Regions from separate parts of the Thioclava sediminum genome, predicted to be linked through region 1. Evidence: riboswitches for the same ligand, from Rfam matches in the RefSeq annotation. Region 1 holds a riboswitch; the other holds the start of a gene.
The links. A riboswitch is a leader RNA that binds a small molecule or an ion and turns the genes downstream of it on or off. The one in region 1 is predicted to bind thiamine pyrophosphate.
Positions count from the first base shown of each region.

Region 1 (15,080 bases):
ATCTCTGGGCAGTGGTGGAGACGCACTTACCTGCATTGGATCTTATGTGACTTGGCAAGAAGCTTTCCGGCGTGATGCGCGCGGAACTGAGGACGACGCGGCTCCTGATGCCGGCTACAAGGCCCTGATGGAGCTGATCGATGACGGATTCTGCGTCATCCAGTTCATCGATGGGCCCAGAGGTCCCCTCAGCGACTATGTCCATATCGAAGCCAATTCCGGTTACGAAAGACATACCGGGATCGACGATATCGTCGGCAAGACCGTGTTCGATGTCGCCCCGCAAGATGGGGCCGAGTGGGTCAAAATCTACGGCGAAGTGCTCAGAACCGGGGAGCCCCTGCGGTTCGAGCGCGAATTCGTCGAGGTGGGGCGCCACGTCGAGGTCTCCGCGACGCGGGTGGAGCCCGCCGCGAAGGCGCAGGTCGCGGTTCTGTTTCGCGATATCACCGAACGCAAACGGAAAGAGCGCGAGCTACGGGAAAGCCAGCGCCGCGCGGAAAAGAACGCGCGTCATATCGCACGCGCGCTGTCGGCCGGGGCGATCCTTGGCACCTGGGTCTGGTATCTCGACAGCGAAACCTTCGATCTCGATGAAGAATTCTCGCGCAGCATGGGGCTCGATCCCGCGCAGGGCGCTGCAGGTCTGACGATCGACCAGATTGTCGTGAACGTTCATGAGGACGACAAGCCAGGCCTCATGGCGGCGATCGATCGCGCCACGCAGCAGACGACGCCGTATGCATATCAGTTTCGCGTCAAGCGGGCCGACGGGCTGTATCACTGGGTCGAAGCGAATGGCCGGATGGAGGCCGAAACGCCGCGCATCTTCGCAGGCGTTCTGATGGATCTCGATGACCGGCGCGCCATTCTCGAAGAGCGCGACAAGGCGGCGGCCGAGCTGTCCAAGCTGAATGAAACCTTGGAGCAGCGCGTCGAAGAGCAGACCGCGAAGCTCATGCAGCGGGAGGGAGAGCTCCGGCAAGCCCAGAAAATGGAGGCCGTCGGGCAGTTGACCGGGGGGCTCGCCCACGATTTCAACAATCTCCTCACGGCGATTTCCGGGTCGCTCGACTTCGTCGCGAAGCGGCTCGAAGACGGGCGTCGCGAGGAAATCCTGCGTTATCTCGAAGCCGCGCAAGCGTCGACCGAGCGGGCCGCCAGCGTTACACAGCGTTTGCTCGCCTTCTCGCGTCAGCAGTCGCTGATGCCCAAGCCCACCGATGTGACGCAACTGGTCCGCAGCATGGAAGACCTGATGCGGCACACCATCGGGCCGCATATTCTGGTAAGGGCGGAGCAGAACGCGGAGGCTTGGCCCGCGATGGTCGACCCGAACCAGCTTGAGAGCGCGCTTCTCAATCTGTGCATCAATTCGCGCGATGCGATGCCCGATGGCGGCACGATCACGATCGGCACGACCAACGAGACCATCGAGACCGAGAACTCGGAGCTTCCGCCCGGCGACTACCTGCGTCTGTCCGTGCACGACACCGGAACGGGGATGACTGCGGAGGAAATTTCGAAAGCCTTCGATCCCTATTTCACGACGAAGCCCAGCGAGAAGGGCACCGGCCTCGGGCTTTCGATGGTCTACGGGTTCGCGCGCCAAAGCGGCGGTTGCGCGACGATCGACTCCGAACTGGGCAAGGGGACGACCGTGAACATTTTCCTCCCGCGCTCGGTCGAGACGGTCGCGCGCGCCGAGGTGGATCTGCCTGTAAGCGAGGAGCCCGCCACAGGGGGCGGACACACGATCCTCGTCGTCGACGATGAGGCGATCGTGCGTTTCGTCGTCGTGGAGGCGTTGGAAGAGGCAGGCTTCACGGTCTATCAGGCGGCCCATGCGGCGGCCGGGCTTCAGGTGCTGCAGGACCAGCCCGAGGTGACGCTTCTCCTGACGGATATCGGCTTGCCGGGCGGCATGACGGGCCGGGAACTCGCGGCCCGGGCGCGCGAAGCGCGAGAAGATCTGAGGGTGATGTTCATGACCGGATATGACGAGGAAGCGGCAACCGCCACGACGCTTACGGACACCGAAGTTCTGTTGAAGCCATTCGATTTCGACGAAATGGTGCGTCGCGTCACGAGTTTCGCAAACCGTACCGCTGCGTGACGCGGGTCGCGCCCGAGTGATGTTCGGGGCGTCCGACCCGAGGTGGATCAAACGCCGCGCTTGTTGCCCCAGATCAGGACATGCAGCTGCGGCAGGATGCGGGGCGCAAACCAGTTATCCGCCATAGCGGTGTCCGTCAGCCAGCCAAGCCGGTCGGCCAGACCCTGCGGATCGACCGGAACCTCCGGGTCGACCTCGGGATTGCCCGGCTGAAGATAAAGCGGCAGATCCGGGTGGCGGGCATGGGCGTCCTTCGCCCAATCGTAATCCGCGCGGTCGAAGATCACGATCTTCATCACGGTGCTGCGGGCCGAGTGTCCGGCTGCCACGCACTTGGCAAAGGCGCCCCAATCGACCTGCTCCCCGCTCGAGGGCGGCTTGGGCGACAACACCAGCGTGTCGAGATCGCCGAACCAAGGCCGCGCGACAGACCCCTGCGTCTCGCAGGCGAAGCGGTAACCGGCGGCTCGCCCGAGCGCGATCAGCGGTCCGAAATCCTGGATGGCCGGGTTTCCGCCGCTGAGCGAGATCGTCAGTGGCCGGTCTCCCGACAGGCGGCGCAGCTCCGTCCAGACTTCCTCGGAACTCATCGGCGCCCATGTGTGACGATAGGCGCTGTCGACCGCGTGGAGGCTGTCGCACCACGAACAGCGGTAGTCGCAGCCGCCCGCGCGCACGAAGAGCGTGGGCTCGCCGATCAGCGCGCCTTCGCCCTGAATGGTCGGGCCGAAAATCTCGGCGATGCGCAGGGTGGTCATGGACGATACTCGGCCCAGGTCTTGGGCGTCTCGCTGACCAGCGCCGCGCTGGTCTCGGGCCAACGCGCCTTGCACCAGTCGTAGAAATGCTTGGCCATGTTCTCGGCGGTCGAGGGCACCTCCATCACGTCGTTCAGGTGGCGATGGTCGAAAGTGTCGTCGATATAGGCCTTGAGCGGTTTCAGATCGTGATAGTCGCGCACGAAGCCGTTTTCATCGAGCGTCGCGGCAGCCAGCTCGACGACCACGATGTAATTATGCCCGTGCAGGCGCGCGCATTGATGATCTTCGCGCAGATGCGAGAGCTGATGCGAGGCGGAGAAGTGGAACTCCTTGCGGATACGGAACATCAGCGGGCCTCCTTCTCGGCAACGGCCTTGGCCCAGAAATCCGGATCGGCATAGGCGGTCGGATCCGCGACGCCCGCCAGATGGAACGCCTCGCGCCGCTCGACACAGGTGCCGCAGCGCCCGCAATGCACCTCGCCGCCTTTGTAGCACGACCACGTCTCGGCAAAGGGCGTGCCGTGTTTGGCCCCTTCGGCCACGATGTCGGCCTTGGAGCGATGCACGAAAGGCGTCTCAAGTCGCACATCGGCATAGCCGTCGAGCGCCATGCGCTGCATCGCATCGAAGGCCTCGGTGAAGGCGGGTCGGCAATCGGGATAGATGAAGTGATCGCCCCCATGCACCGCAGTCGCCACCGCTTCGTCGCCATTTGCGGCGGCCACGCCGAAGCCGATGGCCAGCATGATCGCGTTGCGGTTCGGGACGACTGTGATGCGCATCGTTTCTTCGGCGTAATGCCCGTCGGGCACGTCGATATCGTCGGTCAGCGCCGATCCGGTCAGCGCGGCACCGATTGGGCGCATGTCGATGAGATGATGCGGGACGCCCAGACGGCGCGCGGCGGCGGCGGCGTAATCAAGCTCCTTGCGGTGCCGTTGGCCGTAGTCGAAGGAGACGAGCCGCGTGAGATTGCCCTCAGCGGCGACGATATGGGCGAGCGATACAGAATCGAGTCCGCCCGAGCAGATGACGAGAGTCTTCATATTTGAACCCTTGTTTTGATGACCGGGTAGGCTGCGACCGGTTGAGCGGGCCTCTAAAGGATGGGGCAGGGCTCTGCAAGGGCGGCGCGCCGGATAGATCGCCAAGAACGCGCGATCGGACAGACGCGAACCATCGAGGCCCCCGCTTGTCGTTACCCCGCTTGACGGGGGGCTCCGACGGTGTCACCTCTTTGAGCGAAGCGACAGGGGCGCTCGGGAAACCGGGCTGAGACGAACCCTTAGAACCTGAACCGGATAATGCCGGCGGAGGGAGGCGCGTGAGACGGTCAGGCGCAGTCCCGCCTTTGCCCCCTCGCACACCTCCTGCTGCCCGCAGCCAAGGAGAGTGCGATGGAAGACCCCGGACAATATCTCACGTCGATGCGGCAGACCGCGCCGCTCGTTCATAACATCACCAACTATGTCGCGATGAACGTGATGGCGAATGTGCTGCTCGCCTCGGGAGCCTCGCCCGCGATGGTCCATGCGCGCGAGGAGGCGGCCGAGTTCGCAGGGCTCGCGCAGGCGCTGAGTATCAATATCGGCACGGTGTCGCCGCCATGGGCGGAGGCGATGGAGGCGGCGGCGACGGTCGCGCGCGCCAAGGATATTCCGTGGGTGCTGGATCCTGTCGCGGTCGGCGCGACGGCTTATCGGCGCGCGCTCGGGGCGCGGCTGGTGGAGCTGCGTCCGACGGTGATCCGCGGCAATGCGTCGGAGATCCTTGCGCTTGCGGGCGAGGCCGGCGCGGGGAAAGGGGCGGATTCCACTGAGAGCGTCGCGACGGCTGAAGGCGCCGCGCGCGCCTTGGCGCGCCATAGCGGGGCCGTGGTCGCAGTGACCGGCGCGGTGGATTTTGTGACCGATGGGGAGCGCGCCGCGCGGGTTGCGAATGGCCATGCGATGATGCCCCGCGTGACCGCTTTGGGCTGTTCGCTCACCGGTGTCGTCGCCGCCTTTCTGGCAGGTCAGCCCCGGTTCGAGGCGGTTCTCGCGGCGCTAGCTTATTTCGGGCTCGCCGGAGAACGCGCCGGGGCGACTGCCAACGGCCCCGGGAGTTTTCAGGTCGCCTTCCTCGATGCGCTCCATGCCATCGACGCCGACACCTTGACCGCCGGCGCGCGGATCGAGACCGCATGATCCCGCCCATCTGTTTCGTCACCGACCCGGACGCCCCGCAGCCCGTGATCGCGCAGGCTATCGCTGCGGCTGAGGGCGGCGCGGGCTGGGTGCAGCTGCGCGACAAGACGCTCCCCGATGCGGAATTCGCAGCACTGGCCCGGGCGCTGATCTCGGCGCTCGCCCCCTATGACGTCCCGCTGATCGTGAATGACCGGGTCGCGGTGGCCATCGAGATCGGCGCCGCTGGCCTCCATATCGGCCAGAGCGATGGCGACCCCTCCGCGATCCGTCGCAGGATCGGGCCCGACATGCTCCTTGGCCTCTCCATCGAGACCGAGGCGCAGATCGGTGCCGTGCCTCCCGGCGTCGATTATCTCGGCGTCGGACCGATCCATGCGACCGGCTCGAAGCCCGACCACGCCACCCCAATCGGCCATGCGGGCTTTGCCGCGATCGCCGCACGCACGGACCTCCCCTGTCTCGCGATCGGCGGGATCACCGCTGCCGATGCATCCGCGATCCGGACAGCGGGCGGTGCCGGTGTCGCGGTGATCTCTGCCATCTCGCGCGCCTCTGACATGGCGCGCGCCACCCGAACCCTGCGCAACGCATGGAGCGACATATGATCCCCAATATCCTCACCATTGCAGGCTCCGACCCATCGGGCGGGGCGGGCATTCAGGCCGATATCAAGGCCATTTCCGCCAATGGCGGCTACGCGATGAGCGTGATCACCGCGCTGACTGCGCAGAATACGCGCGGCGTGCAGGCGGTCAGCTTGTGCGATACCGGGCTGATCGCGGCGCAGATGGCGTCGCTGCGCGATGACATCCGGATCGACGCGATCAAGATCGGGATGCTGGGCGATGCCGCGATCATCGAGACCGTGGCCGAGGGGCTGGCGGGGCTCGACTGCCCGGTGGTGCTCGACCCGGTGATGGTCGCGAAAGGCGGCGATCGGCTGCTGGCAGAGGCGGCGGTGACCGCGCTTCGCGGCCTGCTGCCGCGCGCTGATCTTATCACGCCGAACCTGCCCGAGGCCGCCGATCTCTTGGGCTGCGCCGAGGCGACGACGCTTGAGGAGATGCGCGATCAGGCCCATGCGCTGCGCGCGCTCGAGCCGCGTGCGGTGCTGCTGAAGGGCGGGCATCTGCAGGGCGATCAAAGCCCGGACCTGCTGGTCACCGAGCAAGAGGAACTCCGCCTCGACGCGCCCCGCATCGCGACGCGCAACACCCACGGCACCGGCTGCACCCTGTCCTCGGCGCTGGCGACGTGGCTCGGAGCGGGGGAGCCGCTTCCGGACGCGACACGCCGCGCGAAGGCTTATCTGAGCGCCGCGATTGCAGGGGCAGACAGGCTGTCCGTCGGGGCGGGTCACGGACCGGTGCACCATTTCCACGCTTTTCAGGAGGACAGCCAATGAGCTTTACCCAAGACCTCGCGCAGGCGACCGCACCGCTGCGTCGACAGATCCACGACATGCCCTTCAATCGCGAATTGGCAGAGGGGCGCCTCGATCCGGAAACGTTCCAAGGCTACATCATTCAGGACGCCCACTACCTCGAAGGCTTCGCCCGGGCGCTCGCACTTGCTGCCGCGAAAGCCCCCGATGCACCGACCGTCGCGCAGCTCTCGGGATCGGCGGCAGGGGCGATCGCGGTCGAGCGGGAATTGCACGCGCATTACATGGGGCTGTTCGGTGTCTCGGCCGACGATTTCGCGAAGATCGAGCCCTCAGCCGCCTGCGATCACTACGTGTCCTTCCTTCTGCGCAGTGCCACGACAGGCGATTTCCCCGAGGCGGTAGCGGCGCTACTCCCCTGCTTCTGGATTTATCGCGATATCGGCCGGGAAATTGCGCAGGTCAGCGGGGACGCGAACCCATATGCCGCCTGGATCGCGACCTATTCGGGAGAGGCTTTCGATCAGAGCGTGGAGCGGATGCTGGACCTGACCGATAGGCTGGGCGCGAAGGCCGATGAGGCCGCCCGCCAGCGGATGCACCGGGCCTTCGCGCGAAGTTGCTGGCATGAATGGCGGTTCTGGGACAGCGCTTACCACCGCGAAAGCTGGCGGCGGCCTGCGGCTTGAGTGTCGCGCGCACCTGACGCTCTCGGTGGGCCCGGTTTCGGGCCCGCGGCGGAAATCTCCGCGCGGGCCTGCGCTTCTCACAGATCCTTGGCCGAGCCGTCGGCCTGTCCGGCAATCCAGTATCCTGCCGCCTTCAGCCATTCCTTCGGATGACCGCGGGCGGTCAGGTCGTCGCGCAGAGCGCGGGGGACGCTGGCGTCGGCGGCGATCCAGACAAATGTCCGCGGCATTCGCGCGATGCGCCGAGAGCGCGACGTGATCCGAAGTCCTTTCGAATGCGCCCGTCGCTCTTGAGCAGGCGCCACCCCTTGCGTCCTGTCGACGAACCCGGTCCCCCTATAGGGATCGCTGTGCTTCGGGGTAATAGGTCCAGGCTATGAACCGGCTTGTCTTCTGCCCCTGAGCCATTTCGACGACTCTGGACTCGGCAACCCTCGCTTTGCGAAGCAGTCTGGAAATTGGCTGCAGGTTGTCTTTCTTCGACACCAGAGAGGTAAACCACAGGCATTGATCGGCGACGTCCATGCTCTGCTCGATCATTCTGGCGATGAAGCCGATCTCGCCACCGGGGCACCAGAGTTCGGCGTTCTGGCCGCCGAAATTGAGTTTCTTCGAGTGACCTTTTCCCAAATTCCGCCACTTGCGCTGGGTGCCTTTGTCCGCCTGCTCGACGGACGCATGAAACGGCGGATTACACAGGGTGACATGGAAGATGTCGTCGGGACCGATCACGCCGTCGAAGATGTCCTCGGGATCAGTCTGGCGTCTGAGCTCGATGTTCAGACCGTTGCGGTCGCAAATCTCCGCTGCCGACTTGATCGACACCGGATCGATATCGACGCCGGTGAACTCCCAGCCATATTCATGCTGACCGGTCAGCGGGTAGACGAGGCTGGCGCCGGTCCCTATGTCGAGCGCCTTGATCTCGCGCCCGTGCGGGATCTCATGGTCGTTACACTCGGCCAGAAGATCCGCGAGATAGTGGATGTAATCGACACGGCCGGGGATCGGAGGGCATAGATAAGTGGCCGGAATATCCCAGAAATCAATGTCGTAATGCGTCCGCAAGAGTGCACGGTTGAGCATGCGAACCGCGTCCACGTCCGAAAAATCGATCGTCATCCGACCGCGCGGGTTTCTCGTCGTGAATGCCTCCAGCTCCGGGGTTTGCACGATCAGACGTTCAAAGTCGTACCCCGCCCGGTGTTGATTGCGCGGGTGCAACATCGGTTTGGTGGCCATGGAAAGAACCTTCATGCATAGCGGTGGGGCCGCGCGTCCAACAGGATGTCGACCTTAGATCTTCATCGCAGCTTGAGAAATGCCTGATCGGCCTGCGTGTCACCGATATCAATATGTCTGGGATGTGTCGCGGTCAGAAATTCGAAGCTCGATAGGCACGGGGCCAGCAGGGCCGCCTCACAAGAGGCGAGAGCGGCCCAATGCCAAAAGGGCGCGACCTATTTTGCGTTGTCGCTCAGAGCTGTGCAGGGGGGCAGGTGGTCTTTCTCGACATTGAGAAGCGCTTCGACCTGCGCGCTCACCTCGGCGCCCGGAAGCCCGGGCGGGATTGCCGGGAAATAGGCGACGGTGATCGTGCCCCCGGTCTTCACGTCCCTGCGCCAGACATGGCCCGCGTTATGCGCAACCGGCACGATCGGTAGGCCCAGCTTGCGATAAAGCGCGATGAGACCCGGCTGGAATTCGCAGCGATCGTTCACGCCGACCCGTGTGCCCTCGGGGAAGATCAGGATCGAGCGGCCTTTGGCAGCCTCTTCGCGCGCCTGGGTGATCATCCCGGCGAGGGCGCGCCCGCCGCCGCTGCGGTCGATCAGGATCATCGGCGAATGTTCGAGGAACCAGCCGAAAATCGGGATACGCCGCAATTCGTGTTTCGCGATGATGCAGACATCGGGCACGAGCTGGTTGAAGGCCAGCGTCTCCCATGTGGACTGGTGGTTGCAGACATAGATGCAGGGGCTGTCGAGATGCTTGTTCTCGAGCCCTTGCTCGCGCACGCGCAACCGCAGGATCCCGCGTGCGAGCGCGAAGACCCCACCAGTCCAGACCCGCACGGCGGCGCGCACGAGCCGGGGGCGCCGCGCCAGCGCGAGGACCGGGATCATCGGCGCTTGCAGTGCCGTCCACGCTCCGAAGGCCCCGTCAAAGAGCTTCGAGCGTAGACCTTCGAACCGCGGCGCCGAGCCGGCCCGTCCGCGTCGCGCGCGCGACGCCGTATGTGCTGTGTGATCAGGCTGCAATCGGGTGATCCATCGTTTCGAAAGGCGAAAAGCCGGCGGTGGTCGCGGCCCCGAGGAACGCGCTTCGCGCGTCGCCCACGGTGCCCAGACATTCCATGGCCGCTTCGACGCGGTCAATTGCACGGATCTGTGCGGTATCAGTGACCGGCCATTTCTCGCGCAGCCAGTAATGCACCTGTTCGATGGTGCTGAAGGTTTTGACGTCGCCGTCCGGCGACACGACGAGGGAGATGGGTTTGCCCCAGTAAATTTCGATCAAGGTTCGTATCTTTCTAAGCGGTCGTGACGGCTCCGATTTGAACGGTCGCGCGATCACGGAGGCATAGTGCGGGCTAAGCCGTTTCTATGCGGTGAATTAGGTCTGCGCGCGAGGGCGCGCCGGTTTGGTATCCCGAGCGGATCGCGAGGCGTCAGCGTCAATGCGCGCGGATCGCGGTCCGGCCCCTCTGACATGCGAAGCTCTCGTGGAGGTCGCGAGGGGCAGAAATTGCGGTATCGACCAAGTTCATCCCGGTAGGAGGGCTGAATGGGTTGGTCTGCTCGAACGGCGTCACGGCACCATGGGCCGATGGGAAGCTCCTTTTCCTTACTGCCGCCTTTGAAAAGCTGCGGCCCGACAAAGCTCAAGATCGTCGCTGAGCCGGGAGGAACAGGGTCCGAGAATTAAGATATGCGAGTGCAGACATAAGGGATTTGCGCCCAAATTACGAGGAAATTGCGTTTCGGCGTCGGAATTTTCGCGCAACGGCTTGATTGTACGGGATATAAATTGCGCGCTCGGAAAGCCCTGGCCGTGCGTGCCGTTCGCTCGCTGCTGATTTCCTTTGCAAAAGGGGCCGCGGTCACTTAGGTATACCGGACTACGCTCGTCTCATCTGTAATTTATCTTCTCTGCCGGCTCCGGTCTTCCTGCTGAAATGACTGAGCTTGGCTGATCTATTCTGCAGACGGGATATCTTCGTCCACATCTCGGCCCTTGCGCGCGCAGGTCTCTCTCTGCGCGAAGACAGACAGGCCGTTACCTGAGACTTCGGAACCGGACGCGACGGTCGTGAGACCGCCTGCAATCTGGCACCAGCTTATGCGGTTCCGTAGCCGGTCTTCAGACCGGACTTCGCGACCAGAGCGGGACTATGCCCCGCAAACACGACTTCGACGGCGTCTTCCGTGATCTACCCCGAAAGCCCCGACGGCTCGGGACCGGACGGACGCCGCATCGCGCCTCATCCTTGGAGGCACCGCCGAGACACGAGCGAAACTGACCGAAGCTTTCGGTCATCCAGAGGAATTCCGCGAGTATCCCTCGCGGGTAAAATGGAGGGCCGAACATGGCTGTCGAAAAAATGCCAACGGGCAAGAAGCCCCAGACGAATGACATCGCGACCAACAAGGGCCATGCCGCCCTCGCCTGGCCTCATTTCTTCCGGACTCTGTCCGAGGAGAAAGCTGCGAACGCGGAAAGCACAGCGCCGCGCAGCGCCCAGAAATAGGTCTTCGCGAAGATCAGGACCGGAATTCCCGGCATGAAGGCTGAGCGATGTGAGGTTCTACGCGAACCGGCCGATGCTCGCCACACGACGTGCCGGGACGTGGAGCGGCAGGGGGAAACTCCTGCCGCTTCGCTTTTTCGAAAGGCGGGTCAGCCGCCGTCGGCTGTCTAGGCCTCAATGCCCCGACATCATCTCGCCCTTCGCCATCGCCAGATGATGCGGCTGATGGTGCGCGCCGACCGTCAGGATGCCGATGAAGCCGAGCGCGCGGATCTTCTGCGAATCCGCGCCGGTCACGGTGAGCGCGCTGCCGCCGGGGATTTCCGCGGCGCTCATCTCCCAGCCCTCGACCCCGTTCATCGTCGCGACATGAGCGGGCACCATCGCGCGGATCGAGGCGGTGACCTCGGGGTCGTCCGAGGTTGCCTCGAAGCGCGCGCCACCTTCGATGTCGTCCTCTTTGACCTTGGCGCGCAGGGTGACGTTGTTCATATCGATCAGATGCTGGCGCAGGCCCTCGATATTGACGCGGTTCCAATCCGTGTCGGGATCGGCGAGCAGATAGGCGACGATCTCCTGAATGGCCGCGAAGGCGGACTGGCCCGGCTCGGTGATCGCGCCCGTGTCCCCGGATTGCATGCCGGGCATCTGCGCGGTCGAGGTCATCGGCATCTGCCCGTCGGCATGGGCGTCGTCGGACATCATGTGGTCGTCATGGGACGCCATGTCGCCGTGATCGCCCATATCTTCATCGTCCATCATGTGATCGCCCGACATCATGTCATGCGCGCTTCCATCCGCATGGTCGTCCATCATTTGGGCGTGACCGAGCGTAGGCAAAGCCACGAGGGCGAGAATGCTGAGATAACGAGTCATGGGTCCTCCGGAGTTTTGCGTAACTCTGTCATCTTTCATCGGGGATGTCACAGCTTCAGCCTCCGCAGACGCAACGCGTTGCCGATCACCGACACCGACGAGAAGCTCATCGCGAGCGCCGCGATCACCGGCGAGAGCAGCACGCCGAAGACAGGGTAGAGCACGCCCGCTGCGATCGGCACGCCCGCGGTGTTATAGGCGAAGGCGAAGAACAGGTTCTGGCGGATGTTGCGCATCACGCCTTCGGCCAGACGGCGCGCGCGGACGATGCCGGTCAGGTCGCCTTTGACCAGCGTGAGCCCTGCGCTCTCCACCGCGACATCCGCGCCGGTGCCCATCGCGATGCCGACATCGGCAGCGGCCAGCGCAGGTGCGTCGTTCACCCCGTCACCCGCCATCGCGACCGAGGCACCATCCTTGCGCAGCTTCTCGACCAGCGCGGCCTTGTCCTCGGGCGAGACCCCGGCATGGACCTCGTCGATGCCCAGCTCGCGCGCGACGGCCCTTGCGGTGCCCTCGCTGTCGCCCGTGGCCATCACGATCCGCAGCCCCTCGTCATGGAGCGCGCGGATCGCATCCGCCGTGGTCTCCTTGATCCGGTCGGCCACTGCGATCACCCCGATCACCTTGCCGTCGCGGGCGAGATACATCGCGGTTTTACCGTCCGATTGCAGACGCTCGACCGTGTCGGACTGAGCGGAGGTATCCGCGCCGATCTGCTCCATCAGGGCGGCGTTGCCGAGCGCGATCTGCGCACCGTCGACGCGGCCTGTGACGCCCTTGCCGGTCACCGCCTCGAAGCCTTCGGCGTCCAGTTTGGGCGCATCCTCGGCCCCTTGCACGATAGCCTCGGCCAGCGGGTGTTCCGAGCCGCGTTCCAGTGCGGCGGCGAGGGATTTGACCTCGTCCTCGGAGGCCCCGTCCGCGATCACATCGGTCAGCGCGGGCTTGCCCTCGGTCAGCGTGCCGGTCTTGTCGACGATCAGCGTGTCGACCTTGGCGAAGCGTTCCAGCGCTTCGGCGTCACGGATCAGCACGCCCGCGCTTGCGCCGCGCCCGGTGCCGACCATCACCGACATCGGCGTGGCGAGACCCAGCGCGCAGGGGCAGGCGATAATGAGGACGGAGACGGCGGCCACGGTCGCATAGCCCAGTGCGGGCGAGGGGCCGAAGGCGAGCCAGGCTATGAAGGCGAGGATGGCGCAGATCACCACCGCGGGCACGAAATAGAGCGACACACGGTCGGCCAGCCCCTGGATCGGCGCGCGCGAGCGTTGCGCCTTGCCGACCATCTCGACGATGCGCGAGAGCGTGGTTTCCGAGCCCACTGCCTGCGCCTCCATCACGAAGCTGCCCTGTTTGTTGAGCGTGCCGCCGGTGACCGCGTCGCCCTGCGTTTTCTCGACCGGGACCGGCTCGCCGGTGATCATGCTCTCGTCGATGGCAGAGGAGCCTTCCGCGACAACTCCATCGACCGGCACGGTCTCGCCCGGGCGCACGCGCAGCTTGTCGCCCGTCTGCACCTGATCGAGCGGCACGTCCTCGTCACCATTTTCGCCCACGCGGCGCGCGGTCTTCGGCGCGAGGTCCATCAGCGCGCGGATCGCGTCACCGGTCTTCTCGCGTGCCGTCAGTTCCATGATCTGCCCGACCAGAACCAGCACGAGGATCACCGCCGAGGCCTCGAAATAGACCGGCGGCAGGCCGTGCTCATTGAGCATCTCGGCGGGGAAGATGCCCGGCACCAGAAGCCCCGCGAGCGAGAACAGATAGGCCGCGAGGGTGCCGAGCGCGATCAGCGTCCACATGTTGGGCGAGACATTCACCACCGATTTCCAGCCGCGCACGAAGAAGGGCCGCGCGAACCACAGAACTGGGGTCGCCAGCGCGAATTGCAGCCAAAGGAAGGCTTTCGGCCCGATCCACTCCGCGACGGGCAGCCCGATATGCGCGCCCATCTCCAGCACGAAGACCGCAGCCGCCAGCGGCCCCATGATCCAGAGCCTGCGCCGGAAATCCACGAGTTCCGGGTTCGGGCCGCTATCGGCACTGGGGCTCATCGGCTCCAGCGCCATGCCGCATTTCGGGCAATCGCCGGGCTTGTCCTCGACGATCTCGGGATGCATCGGGCATGTATATTGCGTGCCTTCGGGCATTGCCTTGGCAGCGGGACGAACGCCCAGATAATCCTCGGGCCGGGCCTCGAACTTGTGCTGACAGCCCTCGGAGCAGAAATAGAACCGCTCGCCGTCGAGCTTGGCCATATATTTCGCGGTCGCGCGCTCGACCGACATCCCGCAGACCGGGTCGGTGGCCTTGATGTAGTCATTGGGCTTGGCCACGAACTTGTCGTGACAGCCTTGCGAACAGAAGTGGTAGAGATGCCCGTCATGCTCGGCACTTGGCTTGTCGGCATTCGGGTCCACGGTCATTCCGCAGACTGGGTCACGCGTGATCGCGTCCGCTGTATCCTGCGTGTCGTGGGTCTCGTTGTGGGCGTGTTGCGATGTCATCCGTTCATCCTTTCGGCAACTTCGCCCGATCAGATAGGGCTTCCAGCTGCTGGAGGGTCAAGAGTATAACCGATCTTTTTCCTAAACCCGGTCCCGCGTCCCTATGTTCCAGCGGCCCTCACGCGAGCGTGACTTTTGCTTCCAGTGACTGGAAGGTTTATATTAGGCGCAGGAGGCCTATGCAGATGAATATCGGAACCGCCGCGACGCAGACCGGGCTGCCGGTCAAGACAATCCGCTATTACGAGGAGATCGGCCTCGTCACGCCGGACAGGCGCGCGAATGGCTATCGCGATTTCTCGGACGCCTGCGTGGAGCAGCTGCGGCTTCTGGCGCAGGCGCGCCATCTGGGGTTCTCGCTCGAGGAATGTCGCCGCCTGCTCAGCTTGAGCGCCGACGAGGGGCGGGCCAGTCGCGATGTGCGTGCGCTTGCGCAGCAAAACCTCGAAGCCGTGCGCGAGAAGATCGCCTCTCTCAGTGCATTGGAGGCACAACTCCAGCGTCTGATCGCGCAATGTCATGGCGACGATGCCCCCGATTGTGCGATCCTCGATGACCTGATGGGGCAGCGCGGGAATTGACAGCCGCGCCAGAGCCCACCAGATAGAGGGCAGGGAGAAGCGGGAGAGCCATGCGCAAAGCGCTGCATATCGTCATGATCGGGCTGGTCTGTTTGATCGGTCTTTCGCAGTTGGGCGCACCTGCCGCTGCGATGACCCATGCGCGTGCGATGGATGCGATGGACGCAATCACCGTCAGCGACTGCGCCGCCTGTCCCGATAGCCATCACGAGGCGGGC
Region 1 covers NZ_CP053562.1:1,817,679-1,832,758, forward strand. The annotation lists gene AKL02_RS08665 (ATP-binding protein) at 128-2,116, shown strand; gene queE (7-carboxy-7-deazaguanine synthase QueE) at 2,164-2,874, opposite strand; gene queD (6-carboxytetrahydropterin synthase QueD) at 2,871-3,224, opposite strand; gene queC (7-cyano-7-deazaguanine synthase QueC) at 3,224-3,925, opposite strand; TPP riboswitch at 4,121-4,215, shown strand; gene thiM (hydroxyethylthiazole kinase) at 4,277-5,065, shown strand; gene thiE (thiamine phosphate synthase) at 5,062-5,673, shown strand; gene thiD (bifunctional hydroxymethylpyrimidine kinase/phosphomethylpyrimidine kinase) at 5,670-6,473, shown strand; gene tenA (thiaminase II) at 6,470-7,141, shown strand; gene AKL02_RS21075 (SIP domain-containing protein) at 7,219-7,371, opposite strand; gene rlmF (23S rRNA (adenine(1618)-N(6))-methyltransferase RlmF) at 7,478-8,383, opposite strand; gene AKL02_RS08715 (lysophospholipid acyltransferase family protein) at 8,602-9,267, opposite strand; gene AKL02_RS08720 (DUF982 domain-containing protein) at 9,392-9,661, opposite strand; partial or broken gene AKL02_RS21245 (cold-shock protein) at 10,351-10,425, shown strand; gene AKL02_RS08725 (hypothetical protein) at 10,731-10,892, shown strand; gene AKL02_RS08730 (DUF2946 domain-containing protein) at 11,067-11,768, opposite strand; gene AKL02_RS08735 (heavy metal translocating P-type ATPase) at 11,816-14,281, opposite strand; gene AKL02_RS08740 (MerR family transcriptional regulator) at 14,467-14,862, shown strand; gene AKL02_RS08745 (hypothetical protein) at 14,913-15,080, shown strand, end outside.

Region 2 (15,080 bases), 1.1 Mb from region 1:
AGCCCCGATGCGCCTTCTTGCTCTCGCTCTTGCCTGTCTGACCGCTCTGCCTGTACTGGCGCGGGCCGAGACGATCACCCAGGCCACGCCCTTGCGCGCACTGGAGACCGGCGACGACACGCGCGGCTGGCAGGCGGTGGGGCGGCTCGATCTGGGCCATGGCAGCTTTTGCACCGGCACGCTGATCGCGCCCGATCTGGTGTTGACGGCAGGGCATTGCCTCTATGACAAGCGCAGCGGCGCGCTGATCGATGCGCGCGAGATCGAGTTTCGCGCGGGCTGGCGCAACGGTCGTGCCGAGGCCTATCGCAAGGTGTCGCGCGCGGTGCTGCATCCCTCCTATCACTATGGCGGGCCGGTGGGCGTGAAACGTTCGGAATTCGATCTGGCGCTGATCAAGCTCGCCCAGCCGATCCGCCTGCCGCAGCTTCAGCCCTTTGAGGTGTCGCGCAGCGCACCCTATCGCGGCGAGGAAGTGGGCGTTCTGTCCTATGCGCAGGGCCGCTCGGAGGCGCCGTCGCTGCAACGCGATTGCTCGGTGCTCGAGCGCGCAGGCGCGACGGTGGTGATGAGCTGCTCGGCCGATTTCGGGGCCTCGGGCTCGCCGGTCTTCAGCTTCGCCAATGGTCGCCCCGAGATCGTCTCGGTGGTCTCCGCCAAGGCCGAGATGGGCGCGCGCCCGGTCTCTATCGGGGCGCTGGCCAGTGGGGTCGCCGAACTCCGGCAGGCCATCGAGAGCCGCGACAACGTCGCCACCACCCGCGAAATTCGCGCGGGCGGGGCAAAATTCATCAAGGCGAAATAAGCGCGATGGGTGTTAAGCGGATCATCTTCGGCGTGGTGGCTCTGGCTCTGCTGGGTGGCATGGGCGAGGCGCAGGAAGCGCGCAATTCCGCGCTCGACCGGCTGTCGCAACGCGCCGATCTCTTCGGCTGGGAGGCCGTGGGCAAGGTCACCATCGGCGCTGACGGCTACTGCACCGGCGTTCTGATCGCGCCCGATCTGGTGCTGACGGCGGGCCATTGTATCTACGACCGGCGCGCCAAAGGGCCGCGAGACCCGGCGACCCTTGGTTTTGCCGCAGCCCAAACCGACGGGGCGGAGGTCGCCGCGCGCCCGGTCGCCGCAATGGTCGCCGATCCCGACTATAACCCGTTTGTGCCGCTCTCGGTGGACACCGTGCGCCACGACGTCGCCCTTCTGCAGCTCTCCGCGCCGATCCCGACTTCGATCGCCGCGCCTTTTCGCGTCGGCGATGTGCCCGCCGCAGGGGCCGAAGTGTCGGTGGTGTCTTACGCGCAGGGCCGGGCCGATGCGCTGTCTTGGCAAAAGGCCTGCAGCGTGTTCGGTCGCGCGAAAGGGTTGATCGGGTTCGATTGCGATGTCGATCACGGCTCTTCGGGTGCGCCGGTTTTCGACCGCTCGGGGCTCGCCGCAGGCGGACGGGCGCAGATCGTGTCGCTGGTCTCCTCGGGCTCGCGCAAGAATGGCGTCTCGCGCGCCTATGGGATGGAATTGCCCGCGATCGTCGCGCAGCTGAAATCCGCCCTGCGCAGCGGGCGGGGCGTGATCCGCGCCGCATCTACCAGCGCTGGCCCCAGCGCCTCCGCCGCACCGCAAATCCGGGGCACTTTGCCTGCGCAGGGCCAGCCGCGCATCCTGTCTGGCGGGGGCGCAACCGGGGCGAAATTTCTGCGCCCCTAAGGGCTTGGCCCAAAGCGGCGCCCCTCTTGAAACGTCGCGGAAGATTTCCCAAATTTATGAGTGCCGGAATGCCTGATGAGGGTTCTGGCGCCCAACTGCCCGGCCCCGGAAAGGGGCGGGTTTCATAACCATCGCTCAAGAGAGGATGATGATATGCGAAACTTTGATCTTTCGCCCCTTTACCGCGCCACCGTGGGCTTCGACCGCGTGGCTGACATGATGGACCGTGCGCTGACCAGCGATCTCGCCCAGCCGACCTATCCGCCCTACAATATCGAGAAGACCGACGAGAATGCCTATCGCATCTCGATCGCGGTCGCAGGTTTCGGATCGGACGAGCTGAGCGTCGAACTGAAAGACGGCGCGCTGATCGTGACCGGTCGCAAGGCCGAGGACGATTCCGGCCGCACCTACCTGCATCGTGGCATCGCGACCCGCGCCTTCGAGCGCCGCTTCGCGCTCGCCGATCATGTGAAGGTCACCGGGGCCACCCATGAGGATGGGATGCTCCACCTCGATCTCGTCCGCGAAGTGCCCGAGGCGCTGAAGCCGCGCCGGATCGAGATTGCAGGCCCGACCAAGTCGGAGGCCAAGCAGGTCGAGACGGTCGACGCCTGAAGCGTTTGCCATCGGTGAAAAATGACGGGCGCGGGGGGTAACTCCCGCGCTTTTTGCTATGCGAGAGCTTACGGCGGGGTGAGATCGGTGCCGCCGCGCTGGAACACCATCACATGATCGCCGCTGCCCGAGAAGGTGACCGCCGCGCCTTCGACCTGCGCCTGCTTCATGTCGAAGAATAGCTGCGCGAGGCCCGCATCGGCCTTGAACTCCGGCGTCTCCTGCTCGCAGGCGAACGTGGGCGAGGCTGAGGTCGGTCGGATGCCAAGCGCGGGGTAGGGGGCAAACATCACCCCGGTCACGCAGAGGCAGTGCCCGCAGACGGCGAAGCGCGAATTATCTCCGATATAGAAGCGGATCGCCCGCGCGGGCGCCTTGCCGTCCACCGTCGCGAGGTCATAGGCGCGCAGGGTCTCCACCTTCGAGGCGAGCGTCTGGGCGTCCGAGGTACCGCTCGGCATGCAGGCCGCGAGCACAGCGGCGACTGCGAGGGGTGCAACGCGCGCGGCAATCTTCTTTGAAAGATCGAACATGGTCTTGGTCCGTTACTGGCTACTGCCAGCATGATGCGCGAACCTTAGTTCGATGCGCATTGATCCGGCGCAAGGACCTTGGGAACCTCAGTCGGCGACCATCGCGCCGATCAGAGCAATCTCTTCGCTGCCCGCCTCGCGGGCTTTCTCCTCCAACCGGCGATAGGCTGCGAGGACCGCTTCGCCCTCGGGCGTCAGCGACGCGCCGCCGCCCTTTGCGCCGCCGCGCGCGCGATCCACCAGCGGCGACTTGAAACCCGCATTCATCTCTTCGACCAGCGACCACGCACGTTTGTAGCTCATCTTCATCGCGCGCCCCGCCGCCGAGATCGAGCCGTGTTCGGCGATTTCCTCCAGCAGCCGGACCTTGCCGGGGCCCAGCATCGCCTTGTCGAAATAGAGGCGCATCATCAGGCGGGTCAGTTCCATTCGGGCATCCCTCGCACTCGTCACGTCATGCGCCCCTTATCCTGATCCTGTGCCGGGGCCAAGACAAGGGGTGGGCGCGCGAATGTACAGGGTCATGTGCTCTTGCCATTGCCCGCGCCTTGGGCGAGCGTGCGCGCGAAGGAGCCCCCGCATGTATATCTCGATCGCCTCGCTTGTGGGCGCCTATCTTCTGAGCCAGTTCTACCGCACCTGTCTGGCCGTTCTGACGCCCGTTCTGGGCAAGGAAATCGGCGTGACTCCGGGCGATCTCGCCGTGTCTCTGGGGCTTTGGTACGGGGCGTTTGCGCTGATCCAGATCCCGATCGGCGAGGCGCTGGACCGGATCGGGCCGCGCCGCACCGTGGGCGTGCTGATGGCGCTTGGCGGGGGCGGGGGCGCTGCCGTCTTCGCGATGGCGCAGGGGCCGATGGGCATCCACCTCGCGATGATCCTGATCGGGGCGGGCTGCGCGCCGGTTCTGGTGGGCAGCTATTTCATCTTCGCGCGCAGCTTCAAGCCGGCGCTGTTCGGCACGCTTGCGGCCTCGATGATCGGGGCGGGGAGCCTTGGCAACCTCGCGGGCGCGGCGCCGCTGGCGGCCTCCATCGAGGCTTTCGGCTGGCGTCCGACGCTTTGGGCGCTCTCGGCGCTGACGTTGCTGGTGGCGGCGCTGATCCTGTGGCTCGCGCGCGATCCCGAGCGGGTGGAGCAGCCTGCAGGCCGCCGCGGCACCGCGCTCGACGTGCTGCGCCTGCCGGGCTTCTGGGTGCTGCTGCCGCTGACGGTCGCCAATTATACCGCAGCTGCCGGGATCCGCGGCGTCTGGGCAGGCTCCTATCTGGCCGATGTCTTCGGCGCGGATGCGCAGCTGATCGGCAAGGTGACGTTGGTGATGGGCCTCGCGATGATTGCGGGCAATTTCGCCTATGGTCCGGCGGACAAGATTTTCGGCAGCCACAAGCGGGTCGCGCTCTATGGAAATGCGGTGCTGGCCGTGGCCTTGGCGGTGCTCTTCGTGCTGCCGGGGCAGTCGCTGTGGCTGGCGACGGTGCTTCTGGCGGCGATCGGCTTCTTCGGCGCGTCCTTCCCGGTGATCATGGCGCATGGCCGCACCTTCTACCCGCCGCATCTGACGGGCCGGGGCGTGACGCTGCACAACATGTTCTCGATCATGGGCGTGGCCGCGATGCAATTCGCTTCGCGCCCCGTGTTCGATGCGGTCTCGGTGGGGCACACGCCCGCGGTGGCTTATGGGCTGCTGTTCGCGTTCTTCCTTGCGCCGCTGATGATCGGGTTGGTTTTCTACGTTTTCGCCCGCGACAGCGGCGATGGCATGAGCTAAACCCATCGCATGACCCGGCTCGGATTTCTGATCAATCGCACGCTGCGGCGCGAAGCTCCGCTGGCCGCGCTTTCCGTCTCGCAAAAGGCGCTGCTGGGCGATCTGGCAGGCAAATCCGTGGCGCTGGTCGGCAATGCCCGCGCCTTGGCCGAGGGGCAGGCGGGAGCTGCGATCGACGCGCATGACGTGGTGATCCGGATCAACCGCGCGCCGATGCCCTCGGCCACGAGCCATGGCACGCGCACCGACTGGCTGGCGCTTGCGACCTCGCTTCCCGAAGCCGAGCGCGCCCGCATCGCCCCTTCGCGCATCCTGTGGATGAGCCATAAGCGCAAGCGGCTCGATTGGCAAACCGCCACGAGCCCGGGTTTTTACCTGCATCCGCTGGAGGACTACGAGGGGCTGAAGCTCAAGCTGGGCGCGCAACCCACCACGGGCGCGATGCTGATCGAGATGCTCCTGCGCTCGGATCTGGCGCGGCTCGACCTCTATGGCTTCGATTTCTTCGCCTCGCTTTCGCTGTCGGGGCGGCGCTCGGCCGACAAGGTGCCGCATGACTTCGCCGCGGAAGCGGAGATGGTTGGTGGGTTTCTTGCCTCCGATCCACGTATCATTCGGAACTGACTGCGCGTCGAACCCCTTTCATTTCCTGACGTAAAGCGGTAGGAAGCCGCGTTCTATTCGAGCAAGGAGGTCCTCATGGGCTATAAAGTCGTCGTTGCGGGCGCCACGGGGAACGTGGGCCGCGAAATGCTGAACATCCTGGCCGAGCGCCAGTTCCCGGTCGATGAACTGGTGCCGCTCGCGTCGCGCCGGAGCCTCGGCACAGAGGTCAGCTTTGGCGATCAGACCCTGAAGACTAAAGACATCGATGGGTTCGACTTCACCGGCTACGACATCGCGCTGTTTGCGATCGGCTCGGACGCCACGAAGAAATACGCGCCCATTGCCGCCAAGCAGGGCTGCGTGGTGATCGATAACTCGTCGCTCTATCGCTACGACCCGGACGTGCCGCTGGTCGTGCCGGAGGTGAACCCGGAAGCCGTCGACGGTTACGCGAAGAAAAACATCATCGCGAACCCGAACTGCTCGACCGCGCAGATGGTCGTGGCGCTCAAGCCGCTGCATGACCGCGCCAAGATCAAGCGCGTCGTGGTCTCGACCTACCAGTCGGTGTCGGGTTCGGGCAAAGCCGCGATCGACGAGCTTTGGGACCAGACCAAGGGCATGTATGTCCCCGGTCAGGAAGTGGAGCCGAAGGTCTACCCCAAGCAGATCGCGTTCAACGTGATCCCGCATATCGACGTGTTCCTTGACGACGGTTCCACCAAGGAAGAGTGGAAGATGGTCGCCGAGACGAAGAAGATCGTCGATCCGAAGATCAAGCTGACCGCGACCTGCGTGCGCGTTCCGGTCTTCGTGGGCCATGCCGAAGCGATCAATATCGAGTTCGAGGACTTCCTCGACGAAGACGAAGCGCGCGACATCCTGCGTGAGGCGCCCGGCATCATGGTCGTCGATAAGCGCGAAGATGGCGGCTACATCACCCCGGTCGAATGCGTCGGCGATTTCGCCACCTTCATCTCGCGCATCCGTCAGGACTCGACCATCGAGAACGGTCTGAACCTCTGGTGCGTGTCGGACAACCTGCGCAAGGGCGCGGCCCTGAACGCGGTGCAGATCGCCGAGACGCTGGGCAACCGCGTGCTCAAGAAGGGCTGAGGGTTCGGCCTTTTTGGATTTGGAAGCGCCCGGTCGGAAGATCGGGCGTTTTTCTTTTGGGGCAAAGTGAAGAGGGACGCGGCCGAGCCTCGGGTGGGCGCTTTGCTCCGCCTGTGGCTAGGCGCTTAATCTCGCAAGCCCGAATGTCGCTTGTGCCCGCGAGGCCATCGCCAATGCGCCCTCCCGGGGGGAGGGTCGGGCGCGGCCCGGGGCTGGTCGCCCCGCGCCAGGAAGGTTTACCGCGCGACCCGCTTAACCCCGAGATACGGCCCTTCGCCCGCCGCCGCGATCCGCGCCTTGGCAGCTTCGATCCCCTCATAGGCCACGCTCATCGTTTGGCCGTTGGCGTGGATCATCGTCTCGCCATCGCAGGCGAGCGCGACATGCCCTTTCCAGAACAGCAGGTCGCCACGCTTCAGCGGCGCGCCCTCCGGCACCACCTCGCCCATCTCCGCCCATTGCAGATCGCTGTCGCCCGGCACGGACATCCCGCATAGCGCGAAACCGATCTGCACCAGACCCGAGCAGTCGATCCCCGCACGGCTGTTGCCGCCCCACAGATAGGGCGTGCCCAGTAGCCGCTCGGCCACCGCCACGGGGTCGGTCTCGGGCTGATCCAGAGGACACAGATGCTGGCGCGGTACGAAGCCCTCGGCGGTCACGGCGAACATGCCGTCTTCGCGAGTCACAGACAGTCGCGCGCCCATCGAGAGCTGCATGACTTCGCCGCGCTTGATCGCCGCCTCGCGATAGACATGCGTGGCCGGCGCGGTCACGACATGGGTGGCCGGTTCGGGCGTGCCGAAGGCATCGGCGGCGATCCAGCCGCAATAGCCATCCCATGCGGCCTGCACGAAGGCGAAGCCGTCGCGCTGGTCGATCACGGTCACCGCGGCGCCAAACAGAAGCTGCCGGTCGCGCAAGCTGCCCGGCTCTGGGCAGAGATCGGTCACGGGCACGACGATCCGCGCGGGCATGCCGTGGGTGAAGCCTTCCGCCTCGATCTGACCGCGCAGGGCCTCCAGCGCGATCTCGCCTGAATAGGGCAGGCGGCGACAGTCGGTCATTTCAGCACCTCGGGCAGGGCTGCGAGGATCGCCCGCGCGCCTTGGCCGACCCCACCTTTCGGACGGGCGGGGGCCGCGGCGGGTTGCCAGCCGTAGATGTCGAAATGGGCGAAGCGCTTTGTCTCGGTCACGAAGCGGCGCAGGAACAGGGCCGCGGTGATCGAGCCCGCCATGCCGCCCGAGGGCGCATTGTCGAGATCGGCGATGCCGGGTTCGATCTTCGCCTCGTAGGGCGTCCAGAACGGCATCCGCCAGAGCGGATCGGCCACCGCGCCCGAAGCCGTCGCCAAGGCCTGCGCGACGCCCTCGTCATCGGTGTAGAACGGATGAATGTCCGGCCCCAGAGCGACCCGCGCCGCCCCCGTCAGCGTCGCCATGCAGACCATCAGATCGGGCGGGGTTTCATCGGCATAGGCCAGCGCGTCGGCCAGCACCAGCCGCCCCTCGGCATCGGTATTGTTGATCTCGACGGTCAGCCCCTTGCGGCTGGTCAGGATGTCGCCGGGGCGGAAACTGTCGCCGCCGACCGAGTTCTCCACTGCCGGGACCAGCACGCGCAGACGCAGTTTCGCGCCCGTCGCCATGATCATATGCGCAAGCCCCAGCACGGTGGCCGAGCCGCCCATATCCTTCTTCATCAGACCCATCGACGCGCCGGGCTTGAGGTTCAGCCCGCCCGTGTCGAAGCACACGCCCTTGCCGACCAGCGTCAGCGCCGGTCCTTCGCTGCCCCAGCTTAGCTCGATCAGCCGCGGCGCACGGGGCGAGGCGCGGCCCACCGCGTGGATCATCGGGAAGTTCTGCGTCAGAAGATCGTCGCCCTTGATCACCTTGGCCTCTGCACCGTGGCGTTCGGCGAGCAGTCGAGCGGCGCCCTCCAGCTCGTCCGGGCCCATATCGGAGGCGGGGGTGTTGATCAGGTCGCGGGTGAAGGCCTCGCCCTCGGCCACGGCTTCGATCTGCGCCGCGTCCAAGCCCTCCGGGCAGACCAGCCGCGCTTTCGGCGGCGCGGCTTCGGCATAGCGGCCGAACCGATAGCCCGCGAGCAACCAGCCGAGCGCCGTTTCCGCCTTCAACTCTTCCGACAGATCGCCCTCGATCCGCCACGCACCTTCGGGCAGGGCCGCGGCCGCCCGCGCCAGAGAGAACCGCTCGCGCACCCGTGCCGCATCAGTCCCGAGGCCCAGCAGCGCCGCCTCCGCACCGTCCGGCCCGGGAAGAAGCGCGACTTGCCCGGCGCTCGCCTTGAACCCCGTCGCTTCGACGAAGGCGCGCTGCGCGGGGGGCAGATCGGCCAGAGCCTGCTCCAACCCCTCGGGCGCGACGGCGATCAAAGCGCGCGCGGGCGCACCCGCCTCGGCGAAGCGCATCGCGGGGCGCGGGGCGAGAAAGGAAAAGTCTGCGGGGACGTCTGCGGTCTTGTCTGCGCTCATGGGGGCGGCTCCTTGGCTCTGGTGGTTGCTTTCGCCCCAGAGCCTAGCGTTGCCGCGCCTGCCCGCAAGGGCCGATCGATCACGCCTCAGGAAGACAGGTTGCCGATATCCCAGACCTCGGTGAGCGAGCGTTCCGCGATCCGGCCCAGCCGCGCCATCACCGCCGCCTGCGCCACCGCATCGCCGCCCGAGATGCACTCCAGAAGGTCGCGCGCCGTGCTGACCATCGACACCAGCCCGACTTGTTCGGCAAGCTCCATCACTTCGGCGATCGCGCGGCGCAGCTTGCCGTATTGGCCCGATTTCGTGGCCTCTTCCAACGCGCTGAGATGGAAGGCGAGATCTTCGACCGTGGCGCAGATCACCCGCTCCGCCCCGTCCTGTCCAAGCTCCGCATAGAGCACCACCAGCCGCGCCGTATCCAACGACATCTTTTCCTTGCAGCGCAAGCGAGACACCTGTGACACCCCGACACCCCCTTTGATTTCACCATCACCCGGGCGGTAACGTGATCGAGAGGTCTCAAGATTTCGTTGAGCGATACGGAAAATCTTCTCGAAACCCGGCGCGCAACGCGCTATTTGACGCAGCGATAAGACGCCAGACACCAGACGAGGGATCGATGAGAGAGCATGTGAAACCGCTGCCCAGCTACCTTGTGAGCCGTTATCAAGGATGGCACGCCACCGCCTATGACGAGAACCGCGCCTGGTATCGCCGCCTCGCCTCCGAAGGGCAGCGCCCGCGTTCGATGATCATCGCCTGCTGTGACAGCCGCGTGCATGTCACCTCGATGTTCGGCGCCGATCAGGGTGAGTTCTTCATCCACCGCAACATCGCGAACCTCGTGCCGGAATTCACGCCCGATGGCGATCACCACGGCACCTCGGCTGCGGTCGAATATGCGGTGACCAGCCTGAAGGTCGCGCATCTGATCGTGCTCGGCCACTCCAATTGCGGCGGTGTCGCGGGGTGCCATGCGATGTGCTCGGGCCATGCGCCGGAGCTGGAGGAGAAAAGCTCCTTCGTCGGCACCTGGCTGAACCTGCTGCGCCCGGGCTACGAGCGCGTGAGCGAGCTGCCCGAGGATCAGCAGGTGCTGGCGCTCGAGCGTGAGGCGGTGAAAGTCAGCCTCGAGAACCTGATGACCTTCCCCTTCGTGCGCGAGGCGCTCGATGCGGACCGGATGACGCTGCACGGGCTGCGCCATGACATCGGCGAAGGCGTGCTCGAACAGTATGACGCCGACTCGGATCGCTTCGAGACGTTCTGAGGCTTTGCCATTCCCGTTGGCCCCCGCGCGGGGCCGACGGCTCCGCTGCGGCGGAAATCCGACTGGTGTTCACGGGCTGTTAAGCTTGATGCGCGAGGCTCGGGGGACCCCGTCAACGCGAACGAGCTTCGACCCGCCATGTCACAATCTGCATCCCGCCCCCATTCTCAGCACCGCCTTGTCTCTCTGCGCCTGCCGCTCGATCTGATCGACCGCATCGCGGCGGAAGCGCGTGCGTTCGGTCTGCCCCCGGCAGAGCTGATCCGGCGCGTGTTGCAGGACGGTCTGGCGGAGGAGGCAGTGCTCGAAGCATCCGGTGCGAAAGCGCCGCTGCCGGAAATGCACGCGGTGCAGGAGGCGCTGGATCAGGCGCGCGACTGGTTCGATCTGCAACATCGGCTGCGGGGGGAGGGCTTCGTTCTGCGGCTTGCAGGCGGCGGGGCCTTGGGGCTGCACGCATGGCCCACCAACCGCTTCCTGATGCTGCTCGATGAGATCGGGCCGAGCCTGACGGAGCTTGTGTTGCGGTTCGGCGCGCCGTTTCCGGGCGACGATGGCGGGCGCACCAAGATCGTAGGTGCGACGGCGGGGCGGGGCGCGTCGGCACGGGCGGTCGCCGCCGAATATGCGGCAACGCAGGCCGCACAGGCAGTGGGACAGCAAGCCGCGCCGGAGGAGAGGGCGCCCGAGGCGACAGAGAAGACCGGCGGTGCAGAGGCACAGCCCCCCGAGGCGGCGAAGGCCGAGCCTCCCGCACGCGGGTTCCTGCGCCTGTCGCCAGCGCTGCTCGCGAAACTGCGTGCTGCGGCCGATCCGCGAAACGCGGCCTGATCACGCGGGCCTTCGCCGCGCGCGGGGCCGCACGCGCAGCCTTGCCTTAGCGCAGCACCTGATCGGTGGGCCAGCTGAGCGTGGTCTCGGTGCGGATCGTCTTGGTCTCGCCTGCGCCCAGATCGAAGCGCCATGCGAGCACGCCGCGGCGGTGGTCGTAGTCGGTCTCGCTTGCAGGTGGGGTCGCCTTGGTCGTGATCTTCAGGTCTTCCTGTTCGGAATAGGGCACCCGGTCGATCACCCGCATCGGCCAGCCTTTGTCGGTGAGGTTCTTTACCTCGATCTCGACCACCTCGCGGCGCTCGTTGGATTTAGAGATGAAGCCGCTGTCGCCCTCCATCGTGTCGGGCATCCGGCGGTCCACGCGGATGCCTTCGATCGGCCCGAAGCCAAGCGTCAGATCGTCACCCGCCGCGACCATCGGCAGATGCGACTGGCCGACCAGCGCGCCATCGGCATAGAGGTTCGCGGGGCCGGGCAACAGGATTTCGCCGGTGTCGTTCTTGCCCTCGGCCACGCGATAGGCCTGCGGATCGGTCAGTGGCGCGGCCTCGGCGAAGACCTCCATCGGCAGGGTCTTGGAATCGAGGCTCAGGCGCAGATCGTCCACCCCGTCGCGCAGGTCCACGGCGCTCGGGTAATGATAGGTCACCGTCTCGCCTTGCATCTGCAGATCGGCGCGGTCGCTGATCGCGGCCTCCATCATCGGGGCAGAGGCAGCGCCATCGGACGCGGCGAGGGAACGCTTCATCGGCACCGGCGTGGGCGGCGCGTCGGGATCACCGATCCGGGCCAGCCGCGGATAGACTTCGCCCGGCTCCGCCCGCCCGCCGGGACGTGCCGTCGAGAGGGTCAGGTCGACCCCGCGCCAATCCTCGCCGGTGGCCTGATGGACCGAGACGAACCGCTCCATGTCCACCGCGCTCTTGTCGCGGTCGAGCCGCAGATCATAGGAGGGCTGCCAGCCCGCATTCTGGACGTAGGAGGTGATCGTCAGCGTGCCAGAGCCCTGCACCTTGGCGCTGAGCACGTCGTGATCCTCTGCCGGGTTCAGTAGCGCATCGAGCGCCGCCTGCGCCTGCTTCACCGCCTCTTTCGCGGGGTCGAGCGCGGCTTCGGCGCGGCGGGCTTCCGCCTCGGCGGCAATCGCGCGTTCGGTGGCGGAGAGGATCTGGTCCTCCACCATCTGCGCCAGCGCGCGGAGCTGTTCAGGCGCGGTTACCTGCGAGTCGGTGTTCTTGAGATAGGTGATCTGGTCGCGCGCGGCCTGCGCCTTCGCGCGGATCACGGCCACGGCGTCTTCCTGTTCCGCAAGCGCCTCTTGCGCCGAGGCCAACCGATCGCGCGCAGATTTCACTGCGGCGCTGTCCTGCCCGCTGATCGCAGGCGCGCGCCCGGAGAGCAGGCTCACCGCGCCGATCTGCACACCGTCGCCCGAAACCCGCAGCGTCGAGATGTCGGTGCCTTCGGGGAAGCCCGGCACCAGCAGATCATGGCTGCCCTCGGGGGCGTCCAGCGTCACCTGCCGCACCACCTGCGCGCCTTGCGGAAAGAGCGTCACGGCCGTGATCTTGCCCGGTGCCTCGATCGTGTCGGCCAAGGCGGGCAGGGCGGTCGCGGCCAGCAGGGCCGCCGTGAGGGTAATGCGCATCGGTTCCTCCCAAATCCGTTCCAGATCGAGCCTGCGTCGCGCCGCGCGCAGTTGCAAGCCATTGAAATCCGGCGCGGCTCGCCACTGGCGGGAACTCGCCAGAGCGTCCGTGCGCGGGGCAGGGACGCTGTGCCTGCTTGCCCTTGCGTCCGCAGCCGCGCGCGCTTACGTTGCGCCCTACCTCGGGGTGCCGGACGATCCGGCTGAGATGCGATCCACGCGAACCCGTTGAACCTGAACCGGTTAAGACCGGCGGAGGGAAGGTAGCCGGATCTTCCGGCCCCACTCCGCCCGGCAAGCCCAAGGAGTGAGGCATGAAAACCCACCTGATGCTTGCGGGAGCCCTGAGCCTGATCGCCACGATGGCGGCGGCCGAGGACAAGCCCGTACTCACCGTCTACGCGCCCGATTATTTCACGAGCGAATGGGGCCCCGGCCCCGCGATCGAGAAAGGGTTCGAGGCGACTTGCGATTGCGATCTGAAATTCGTGGCGGGCGATGTGCTGCCGCGCATCCTGCTCGAAGGCGACAAGACGCAGGCCGATATCGCGATCGGTCTGAACACCGACGTGACCGCGAAGGCGCGCGCTACGGGCCTGTTCGCCCCGCATAACGAAGACACGTCCGATCTGACTATGCCGATCAAATGGGACGATCCGATTTTCCTGCCCTTCGACTGGTCGGAGCTGGCCTTCGTCTACGACAAGACCAAGCTGAAGAACCCGCCCGCGAGCTTCCAGGACCTGCTGGATGCGCCCGATGACGCCTACAAGGTCGTCATCGAAGATCCGCGCAGTTCGGTTGCGGGTCTGTCGCTGCTCTTGTGGGTGAAGGACATCTACGGCGACAAGGCCGAAGAGGCCTGGACGAAGATCGCGCCCAAGGTGCTGACCGTGACGCCGGGCTGGTCCGAGGCCTACGGGATGTTCACCGATGGCGAGGCGGATATGGTGCTCAGCTACGTCACCTCGCCCGCCTATCACATCATGGCCGAGGATGATGACAGCAAGGTCGCGGCGATCTTCCCCGAGGGGCATTACTTCACCCCCGAACTGGTCGCGCAACTGAAGACCTCGAAGCACCCCGAGCTGGCGCAGAAATTCCTCGATTACGTACTCAGCCCCGATTTTCAGGGCATGATCGCAACGGCGAACTGGTCCTTCCCGGCGAAACTGCCCAAGGATCAATTGCCGGAGGTGTTCCAGAAACTGCCGATGCCCGACAAGACGCTCTATCTGGGTGAGGCCGAGGCCGAGAAACTGCGCGGTCCGGCGCTGGACGAATGGCAACGCGCCTTCTCCAAATAAGACGCGCGCCCCTCTGGGCGATGCTGGCGGGTGCGGCTTTGGCCGCGCTCGTCCTTGGCACGTTGGCGGCGGTGACGATCCGCGCGGGCGGGCTGACGGATCTGCGCGAGACCGACCTCGCCGCGATCCGCTTCACGCTGTGGCAGGCGGCTGCCTCGGCGTTGATCTCCTGTGCGCTGGCGATCCCGGTGGCCCGCGCGCTGCACCGGCGTCGCTTTGCGGGGCGAGGGCTGCTGATCTCGCTGCTCGGAGCGCCGTTCATCCTGCCGGTGATCGTCGCGGTCTTCGGGCTGATCGCGGTCTTCGGACGGCGCGGGCTGGTCAATGCGGCACTGGCGCCCTTCGGCATCGATCCGATCTCGATCTATGGGGCGCAGGGCGTGATCATCGCCCATGTCTTCTTCAACCTGCCGCTGGCCACGCGGATGATCCTGCACGGCTGGGAGGCGATCCCGGCCGAGCGGTTCCGCCTTGCGGCCACCCTCGGCTTCGGCCCGGCCGAGGTGACCCGCCACCTCGAACGCCCGATGCTGCGCAGTGTTCTGCCCGGCGCGTTCCTCGCGATCTTCCTCGTCTGCCTGACCTCCTTTGCAGTGGCGCTTACCTTGGGCGGCGGGCCGCGCGCGACCACGGTGGAGCTGGCTATCTATCAGGCGTTCCGCTTCGATTTCGACATGGGACGCGCGGCGAGCCTTGCGCTGGTGCAGGTCGCGATCTCGGTCGCGGCGCTGCTGATCGCCGCGCGCGCGACCCTGCCGTCGAGCTTTGGCGCGGGGCATGACCGCCGCGCCACACCGATTCCGCAGTTGTCCGGCGGGGCGGATCGCGTGGCCTTCGATACGCTCGCGATCCTTCTGGCAGCCGTCTTCCTGCTGCTCCCCATCGGGGCGGTCTTCGCCCGTGGGCTGCCTGCGCTCGCCGAGCTACCGGAGATGATCTGGCCCGCCACGCTGACCTCGCTGGTGATCGCGTTGGCCTCGACCGTGATCACGCTCGCCATCGCCCTGCCGCTCGCGCTGGTGGCCACGCGGCAACGCTGGGCGGAGATCGCGGCGATGCTGCCGATGACAGCATCGAGCCTCGTGATGGGCACCGGCGCCTTCCTGATCGCGCGGCCTTTCGTGAACCCCACGGACCTCGCCCTGCCGATGGTGCTGCTGACCAATGCCG
Region 2 covers NZ_CP053562.1:2,932,561-2,947,640, reverse strand. The annotation lists gene AKL02_RS14055 (trypsin-like serine peptidase) at 8-805, shown strand; gene AKL02_RS14050 (trypsin-like serine peptidase) at 811-1,704, shown strand; gene AKL02_RS14045 (Hsp20 family protein) at 1,858-2,322, shown strand; gene AKL02_RS14040 (hypothetical protein) at 2,391-2,855, opposite strand; gene AKL02_RS14035 (winged helix-turn-helix domain-containing protein) at 2,943-3,284, opposite strand; gene AKL02_RS14030 (MFS transporter) at 3,436-4,626, shown strand; gene AKL02_RS14025 (glycosyltransferase family 29 protein) at 4,636-5,250, shown strand; gene AKL02_RS14020 (aspartate-semialdehyde dehydrogenase) at 5,326-6,348, shown strand; gene AKL02_RS14015 (C40 family peptidase) at 6,585-7,415, opposite strand; gene AKL02_RS14010 (leucyl aminopeptidase family protein) at 7,412-8,785, opposite strand; gene AKL02_RS14005 (hypothetical protein) at 8,935-9,279, opposite strand; gene AKL02_RS14000 (carbonic anhydrase) at 9,471-10,121, shown strand; gene AKL02_RS13995 (hypothetical protein) at 10,260-10,952, shown strand; gene AKL02_RS13990 (DUF4139 domain-containing protein) at 10,999-12,603, opposite strand; TPP riboswitch at 12,777-12,881, shown strand; gene thiB (thiamine ABC transporter substrate binding subunit) at 12,918-13,910, shown strand; gene AKL02_RS13980 (thiamine/thiamine pyrophosphate ABC transporter permease ThiP) at 13,886-15,080, shown strand, end outside.
Region 2: another riboswitch for thiamine pyrophosphate. It lies ahead of thiB (thiamine ABC transporter substrate binding subunit); the one in region 1 lies ahead of thiM (hydroxyethylthiazole kinase).